2 regions of the Paraoerskovia marina genome follow, and region 1 is predicted to be linked to the other one. Evidence: riboswitches for the same ligand, from Rfam matches in the RefSeq annotation. Region 1 holds a riboswitch; the other holds the start of a gene.
What was found. Region 1 has a riboswitch for S-adenosylmethionine ahead of BLU20_RS02555 (methylenetetrahydrofolate reductase). Riboswitches for the same ligand answer to the same signal wherever they lie in the genome.
Positions count from the first base shown of each region.

Region 2: it holds a riboswitch for S-adenosylmethionine, as region 1 does, so the genes downstream of both, BLU20_RS13515 (rhodanese-like domain-containing protein) here and BLU20_RS02555 (methylenetetrahydrofolate reductase) in region 1, are expected to answer to the same signal.

Region 1 is NZ_LT629776.1:557,918-562,182, reverse strand. It holds gene BLU20_RS02565 (beta-galactosidase) at 1-1,055, opposite strand, end outside; gene BLU20_RS02560 (LacI family DNA-binding transcriptional regulator) at 1,179-2,192, shown strand; SAM riboswitch class I at 2,265-2,369, shown strand; gene BLU20_RS02555 (methylenetetrahydrofolate reductase) at 2,393-3,412, shown strand; gene metE (5-methyltetrahydropteroyltriglutamate--homocysteine S-methyltransferase) at 3,409-4,265, shown strand, end outside.
Region 2 is NZ_LT629776.1:2,976,230-2,980,494, reverse strand. It holds gene BLU20_RS13525 (LLM class flavin-dependent oxidoreductase) at 1-544, opposite strand, end outside; gene BLU20_RS13520 (O-succinylhomoserine sulfhydrylase) at 625-1,902, opposite strand; gene BLU20_RS13515 (rhodanese-like domain-containing protein) at 1,899-2,348, opposite strand; SAM riboswitch class I at 2,354-2,449, opposite strand; SAM riboswitch class IV at 2,562-2,677, shown strand; gene BLU20_RS13510 (aminotransferase class V-fold PLP-dependent enzyme) at 2,709-4,112, shown strand; gene BLU20_RS13505 (CsbD family protein) at 4,216-4,265, opposite strand, start outside.

The DNA of each region.
Region 1 (4,265 bases):
CACACCGCGTCCGCACCGCGCGAGACGTGCGTCAGGACGGTCCGTTCCAGCTCTCCGGGAACCTTGGCGATGTTCCGGGGCTGCCAGTTGACGGCACCCGTCGACGTCTCCATCAGCATCCACGGGTTGCCCCGTGCCAGACCGCGCGTGAGGTCCGCGGCGAACGCGACCTCACCGGCAGGGTCCGCCAGGCGGTGGTCGACGTAGTGGTCGTTGGCGACCACGTCGACGTGGCCCGCCCACGACCAGTAGTCCTGGGTGCGGATGTGCGCGGTGGCCATGAAGTTCGTCGTGACCGGCGCGACCGACAGCTCCCGCAGGACCTCGGCCTCGGCGTCGTACCAGGCCAGCAGCTCGTCCGAGCTGAAGCGCCGGTAGTCGAGCTCCTGCGTCGGGTTGCCCGACGAGGCCGTCACGCGCGGCGGGAGGACCTCGTCGAACGACCCGTAGCGCTGGCTCCAGAAGGCCGTGCCCCACGCGTCGTTAAGCGCGTCGACGCTCCCGTAGCGGTCGGCGAGCCACCGGCGGAACGCGCGGGCGGACTCGTCGCAGAAGCAGAGGGCGTTGTGGCACCCGAGCTCGTTCGAGACGTGCCAGAGCACGAGCGCGGGGTGCTCCGCGTACCGCTCGGCCACCGCCCGGACCAGGTTCAGCGCGTGCTCGCGGACGACCGGCGAGCTGGGGCACCACGCCTGGCGACCGCCGGGGCTGACGGTGACCCCGTCGCGCGTCACGGGAAGAACCTCCGGGTGCGCGGTGGTGAGCCACGGCGGCGGCGAGGACGTTCCCGTGCCGAGGTTCACGGAGATGTCGTGGGCGGCCAGGAGGTCCATGACCTCGTCGAGGCGACCGAAGTCGTAGTTCCCGGGGGTGCGCTCGATCTCCGCCCAGCCGAAGATGTTGATGGCGACGAGGTCGACACCGGCCTCGTTCATGAGGCGCACGTCCTCGGCCCACGTCTCGCGCGTCCACTGCTCGGGGTTGTAGTCCCCGCCAAAGGCGATGCCGCGGTGCGGCAGCGGCAGACCGCGGCCCTGTGCTGCGGGGTCGTCCACGTTGACTCCTGGTTCTCGTCGTCGAAAATCAGTGTGTGCACGTGCACACAATCGAGCACGCTACACGACTTCCGGCGATGTGTACACGTGCACACACGACCAGTTCGGAGATAGCCTGCGCTCATGACCCCTCCCCCGCGGCAACGTGCGACGGTCCACGACGTCGTCGCCCGAGCAGGAGTCTCACGCGGAACCGTCTCCCGGTTCCTGAACGGGACGGGGTACGTCTCCGCGGACGCGGCGGCGCGGATCGAGGCGGCGATCGAGGCGGTCGGGTACGTCCGCAACAATGCGGCACGCAACCTCGTGACCCAGCGCTCGATGGCGGTCGGGTTCGTCGTCCACGAGCCCCACCAGCTGTTCCTCGGCGACCCGAACATCGGGTCGATCATGCTCGGCACCAACGACGCCCTCGCCGACGCCGGCTACCAGCTCGTCGTCCTCGTCGTCGCGTCGGACAGCGACGCCGAGCGTGTCTCGACCTACCTCCGCGGCGGGTTCGTGGACGGCGTGGTCCTCGTCTCCGCCCGGACGCACGACGCCGTCGCGGAGGCCGTGGAGAAGATCGCCCTGCCCGCCGCCGTCATCGGCCAGCCGGAGGGCGGCGGCTCCCTCCCCCACGTCGCGATCGACAACCACGCCGCCGCACGCGAGATCACCGAACGGCTCGTCGCGACCGGGCGCAGGCGCGTGGGAATGCTCGCGAGCGCGCTCGACCGGGACTCGGGCGCCGACCGGCTCGCCGGGTTCACCGAGGCGCTCGGCGAGCGGTTCGACGAGTCCCTCGTCGTGACGGACCCCCTGTACTCGTACACGTCGGGCGTCCGCGGCATGGCTGAGCTGCTGCGGCGCGACCCGTCGGTCGACGGGGTGTTCGCGGCGTCCGACGCCGTGGCCGCGGGCGCGATCGAGACGCTGCGCGCGCACGGGCGCCGCATCCCCGAGGACGTCGGGATCGTCGGGTTCGACGACAGCGACTGGGCCCAGCGCTGCACCCCGAAGCTCTCCACGGTGGCGCAACCTGCCCACGACATCGGACACGCGGCCGCGCGACTCGTCCTGGACCAGCTGCGCAGCCCCGAGGCCGCTGCGAACGTGACGCTCCCGACGACCGTGGTCTGGCGCGCCTCCGCCTGAGCACGTCACGTCGTCTCGCCCAACGGACAGCGCTTGGCCCACCATGCGGGCGGCTCGTAGGCTCGTCCCAGCAACCCATCCAGAGCGGTCGAGAGTCCTGGCTCGTCGACACCGCAGCAACCTGCCCGACGGAAGCCTCCCGAGGGGTACAGGTGCTAACGCCAGGTCCGATGGAGACCACGCATGTCTGAGGCACTCGTATGACCGTGACGATCGGCGCAGCCCCGGCCCGCCCGACGATCTCGTTCGAGCTGATGCCCCCGCGCAACCCCGACGCCGCCCCCAAGTTCTGGGAGACGGCGCGCCGCCTCGTCGCGGCCCGCCCCGACTTCGTCTCGGTGACCTACGGCGCGGCGGGCAACGACCGCTCGACCGCACGGAACGTCGTCGGGAAGCTCCTGGCGGGCACCCCCGTCCTCCCGATCGCGCACCTGACCTGCGTCGGCGCGTCGCTCGAGGACACGGAGTCCGTCATCGAGGACTTCCTCGACGAGGGCGTCCGCAGCTTCCTCGCCCTGCGGGGCGACCCGCCCGTCAACAACCCGGACTGGGTTCCGGCGGAGGGTGGGCCGTCGTCGGCCGTCGAGCTGGTGGCGCTCCTGCGCCGCGTCGAGGCACGGCGGTGCGCGGCGGACGTCTCGACCGCGCTGCGCGGGGCAGCCCGGCCGCTGACGATCTGCGTCGCCACGTTCCCCGACGGCAACCGGGACGCGGGCACCACCCGCACCCAGGAGGTCGCCCGCCTGCTGGAGAAGCAGCAGGCCGGCGCGGACTTCGCCATCACCCAGCTGTTCTACGAGGCCTCGTCGTACATCGAGTTCGTCGAGGAGGCCCGGGCAGCGGGCGTCACCATCCCGATCCTCGCGGGGATCCTGCCGATGACCGAGCCGCGCCGCCTGCGTCGTGTCGAGGAGCTCACCGGCGTCCCGGCGCCCACCTCGATCGTCGCCGAGCTCGAGGCCGCGGCGGACGACGACGCCGCGCGCCACGCCCTCGGCGTCCGACGCTCCGTCGAGCTCGCCCGCGCGGTCCTCGCCGCGGGCGCGCCCGGCATCCACGTCTACACCTTCAACAAGCACGAAGCCGCACTCGACCTGCTCGAGGGTGTCCACCTCGACGGCGGGGGTGCGCGGGCGACCAGCCCCGCACCCGCGGACCTGGCCAGCGGGCCGTGGGTCTCCGGCGAATCCACCACCCTCACGGAAGGACTCGCACCATGACCAGCACAGCATTTCCCGGAGGGACCGTCCTCGGTTACCCCCGCATCGGACGACGTCGCGAGCTCAAGAAGGCCGTGGAGGCCTTCTGGGCGGGCGACGCCGACACGCTCGACCTCGAGGTCGCCGCGGGCACGCTCCGCCGCGACACCGTGCGCCGCCTCGTCTCCCTCGGACTGAACCCGGACGACGGGTCGGTCCCCGGGTCGTTCTCCTACTACGACCAGGTGCTCGACGTCGTCGCGCTGCTGGGTGCGGTCCCCGAGCGGTTCCGCGACCTCATCGACCCCGACGACGGCTCCCTCGACCTCGCCGGCTACTTCACCGTGGCCCGCGGTCGCGGCGAGGACGCCCCGCTCGAGATGACCAAGTGGTTCGACACCAACTACCACTACCTCGTGCCCGAGATCAGCGAGACCACGTCGATCTCGTTCGCCGACCACCGGATCGTCCGCGAGTACGCCGAGGCGAAGGAGGCCGGGGTCACGACCCGCCCGGTCCTGGTCGGCCCCGTCACGTTCCTCGCCCTGGCGAAGGCGGCCGACGACGCCGGCGAGGGCTTCACGCCCCTCGACCGCCTGGACGACGTCGTCGCCGCGTACGCCGACCTGCTGCGTGCGCTCGGCTCCGTCGGCGTGCCGTGGGTCCAGCTCGACGAGCCGATCCTCGTGACCGACACCCTCGACGTCCCCGTCGAGCGCGTGCACGAGGCCGTCACGACGGCGTACCGCGCGCTGGCGACGGAGCTCTCGCCGGTCGAGGTCTCGACAGGCTCGACCAGCGCGACCGACTCGACCAGCGCATCGCCCGTCGAGCCTGTCGAGACGGAGGAGGACGTCCGCCCGCGGATCCTCGT
Region 2 (4,265 bases), 570 kb from region 1:
CGCTCGACCCGAGCAGCCAGACCGTCGGTGCGCTCGTCGCGGCCGGGGTCGCGCGCACGTGGTAGTCCTTGCCGTCGCCCAGGCGGAGGCTCGCGCCGTCGGGCGAGGTGAGGGCGAGGATCTGGTCGACGTGCTCAGGGAACTTCTCGACGTCCGACGTCGGCCCGGTGGCCCGCAGCAGGTACGTCACCACGGGGTCGGAGCCTGGTGCCCGCCCGATGCCGAGGTCAATCCGCCCGGGGGCGATCGCCTCCAGGGCCGCGAACTGTTCGGCGACCACCAGCGGGGAGTGGTTCGGCAGCATGACGCCGCCCGAGCCGACGCGGATGCGCTCGGTGCGCGAGGCGGCCGCGGCAATCATCACCGGGGGCGTCGACGCCGCCACAGCCGGCATGTTGTGGTGCTCGGCGAACCAGTAGCGCTCGAACCCGAGACGGTCGGCGAGCTGGACGAGCGACAGCGAGGCGTGGATCGCCTCCGCGCTGGACTGGCCCGTGCGGACGGGGACGAGGTCGAGGACGGAGAGGCGCGGCGTGGTAGTCATCGCCGGGTACAACGCCGCGTCCGGCACCGATGTTCCGTCTCGTCCGTCACGTTCGCGCGGCCCCCGGGGCGGCGATCGCGTCAGCCCGCGGCGAGCGCCTGCTCGACGTCCTCGATCAGGTCCGCGGGGTCCTCGAGCCCGACCGAGAGACGAACCGTCGTCTCGGCGATTCCGACGGCCGCGCGGCCGTCCGGTCCGAGCTTGCGGTGCGTCGTCGTCGCCGGGTGCGTGATCAGGGACTTCGTGTCGCCGAGGTTGTTCGAGATGTCGACGACGCGGAGTGCGTCGAGGAACTGGAACGACCGCTTCTTCGCCGTCTCGGGGTCCGTGCCGGCGGGGACGTCCAGGTCGAAGGTGACGACCGTCCCGCCGCCGGTCTGCTGCGCGCGGGCCAGGTCGGCCTGCGGGTGTGAGTCGAGGAACGGGTAACGCACGGCCGCGATCCCGGGGAGCGACTCGAGCTGCTCGGCGAGCCGGTGAGCGGCGGCGTTCTGCGCGCGGACCCGGACGTCGAGGGTCTCGAGGCCCTTGAGCAGCGTCCAGGCGTTGAACGGCGACAGCGACGGGCCGGTGTTGCGGATCATCGTCTTCACGGGGCCGTCGATGTAGTCCGACGACCCGAGGATCGCCCCGCCGAGAACACGTCCCTGGCCGTCGATGTGCTTCGTCGCGGAGTACACCACGGCGTCGGCACCGAGCTCGAGCGGCTTCTGCATCAGCGGTGTCGCGAACACGTTGTCGAGGACGACGAGCGCACCCGCACGGTGCGCGAGGTCGCAGACCGCACGGACGTCGACGATGTCCTGCATCGGGTTGGACGGGGTCTCGAAGAAGACGACGTCCGCCGGCGTGGACAGCGCCTCCTCCCACTGGGAGAGGACGTGACCGTCGACGTAGTCGGTCTGCACACCCCAGCGCGCGAAGATCTCGTCGAAGATGACGAGGGTCGAGCCGAAGAGGGCGCGGGCCGCGACGATGCGCGATCCCTGGCCGACGATCGCCGCGAGCGACGTGAAGACGGCCGACATCCCCGTCGCCGTGGCGAAGCAGGCCTCGGCCCCCTCCATCAGGCGCATCCGCTCCTCGAACGTGTGCACCGTCGGGTTGCCGTACCGGGAGTAGATGAAGCGGTCGGCGTCGCCGGTGAACGCGGCCTCGGCCTCGGCGGCTGACTCGTAGGCGTAGCCCTGGGTGAGGAACAGCGCCTCGCTGGTCTCGCCGAACTCGGAGCGGCGGTGCCCGCCGCGCACGGCGAGCGTCGCCGGACGGGCGCTCGCGGGCAGAGGCCCGCGCGCACGGCCTCCGGGCACCTCGCCGGGGCCCGAGGGGCCCGCGACGGACCCGTAGGGCGCGCTCATGCGGAGGTCCACGTGGTGCTCGGCAGGCCGGCGACGCGCCACCCGTTCTGGTTGCGGACGCCGAGCGCGTCGGCGTCGCCCTCGAAGCCCTCGAGCACGTTGTACGCGGGGCCGAGACCGGCCGCGGTCGCGGCGGCGGCGGCACCGATCGAGCGGTTGCCCGACCGGCAGAGGAACACGAGGGTGCGCCCGTCGCCCGGCGTCACGCCGGCCTCGAGGATGGGGTCGAGGAAGTGCGGGTTCGGGCCGAGCTGGGTGACCCAGGGGGTGTACACGGTCTCCTTGTCGAGCGAGGAGACGTCGGCGACGCCGATCGTGCGCCACTCGCCCTCGGTGCGGACGTCGACGAGCACCGCACGCTCGTCGGTGGCGAGGATCTCCCACGCGTCCTGGGGGGTGATGTGACCGGCAAAGCCGTCGGCGGGTCGGATGTCCGGGGTGCTCATGAGCTCCTCCATCGGTCGTGGCGGTAGCACCCGCGCCCTGAGGGCCAGGGGGGTTGCTGCGGCGTCATCGTGCCAAGTCACTCAGCCGCTCTGGATGGTTGGAGGGATCGTACGTCACGGCGGACGGGCGTCAACACGCCGTCTCAGAATTGATGCCCACGATGCGAGATCGGCTTTTGACAGGCCCGGACCGGCTCGCCATTCTTGGAGGCAGGTCATGAGTGCCAGCGCGAAACCCCGGTTTGCTGGCCGGCAACCCTCCTCCCACGGTGGGGTGCCCCGGGTGACGACCCGGCCGTTCACCAGGTGGTGCGCGGCAAGCGTGGGACGCCGCGGCGTCCCGGATCTTGGAGGACTGCAGTGAGCGCACCAACTCTCGGGACCACGGTCTGTGACCACCTGGACCCCGTGCTCCCCGTCACCGGCGCCGAGACCCTCGTCCCGCGGGTCGGTGCCGCCCCGATCCGGTACGCCAACCTCGACGTCGCCGCCTCGGCCCCCGCCCTGGCGAGCGTCGCCGAGCGCGTCGCCGAGGTGCTGCCGCTGTACGCGAGCGTGCACCGCGGTGCGGGGTACCTCTCGCAGGTCTCGACCGCCCTGTACGAGGCCTCCCGGCGCACCATCGGCGACTTCGTCGGCGCACGGCCGGACGACGTCACGGTCGTCACGCGCAACACCACCGACTCGTTGAACCTGCTCGCCGGCTGCGTCCCCGCGGGGCCCGACGGCCTGCCGGGTCGGGTCCTGGTGCTCGACCTCGAGCACCACGCCAACCTGCTGCCCTGGCAGCGCGGGAGCGCGACGGTGCTGACCGCCGCACCGACGGTCTCCGGCACGCTCGCGGCCCTGCGCGCCGAGCTCGCGCGGACCCCCTACGTCCTGCTCGCCGTCACCGCGGCGTCGAACGTCACGGGGGAGTCTCTGCCCCTCGCGGACGTCGTCAAGATCGCGCACGACGCCGGAGCCCGGGTCGTCCTCGACGGCGCCCAGCTGGTCCCGCACCGCAGGGTCTCGCTCGCCCGGAGCGGCGCCGACTGGATCGCGTTCTCCGGCCACAAGACCTATGCGCCGTTCGGCGCGGGCGCGCTCGTCGGCCGCCGCGACTGGCTCGACTCGGGCACGCCCTACCTGGCCGGTGGCGGGGCCGTGCGTCAGGTCGGGCTCGACGAGACCCGGTGGCAGTCCGCACCGGCCCGCCACGAGGCAGGGTCGCCCAACGTCATCGGCGCCGTGGCGCTCGCGGCGGCCTGCGACGCGCTCGCGGCGGTCGACCCGGCCGAGCTCGCCGAGCACGAGGCCGTGCTGCGACGGCGCCTCGTCGACGGCCTGTCGGCGATCGAGGGGGTCGAGGTCGTCAGCCTCTGGCCCGACGCCGAGGACCCGGTCGGTGTCGTGACGTTCGCCGTCGAGGGGCACGACCCAGGCTTCGTGGCCGCCTACCTCTCGGCCGAGCACGGCATCGGTGTGCGTGACGGACGGTTCTGCGCCCACCCGCTGCTCTCACGGCTCGGGCTGACCGGCGGGGCCATTCGCGCCTCGGTCGGTGTCGGTACCGCGGGTGAGGAGGTCGAGCGCCTGATCCGTGCCCTCGAGACGTTCGTCGCCCAGGGCACGCAGGTGGAGTACACCGTCGTGGACGGCTGCTGGACCGTCGTCGACGACCCTCGTCCCGTGCCCGCCGGCTCCGGGCTCTCCGGTCTCTTCGCCACGGCAGCGGCCGGCTTCGTCGCCGAGTCCGCCGGATGCGGCCCGCTGCCGGAGTAGCCGCGAGCGGCGAGACGACGGTCCGGCGCCGCCCGGCCTCGCACCCTCACCTGGCAGCACGACGGCCCCCACCCGCAGCGGGTGGGGGCCGTCGTGGTCAGCGTCAGTGCTTGAAGGCGTCCTTGGCCTTCTCGCCTGCCTGCTTGACGTCGG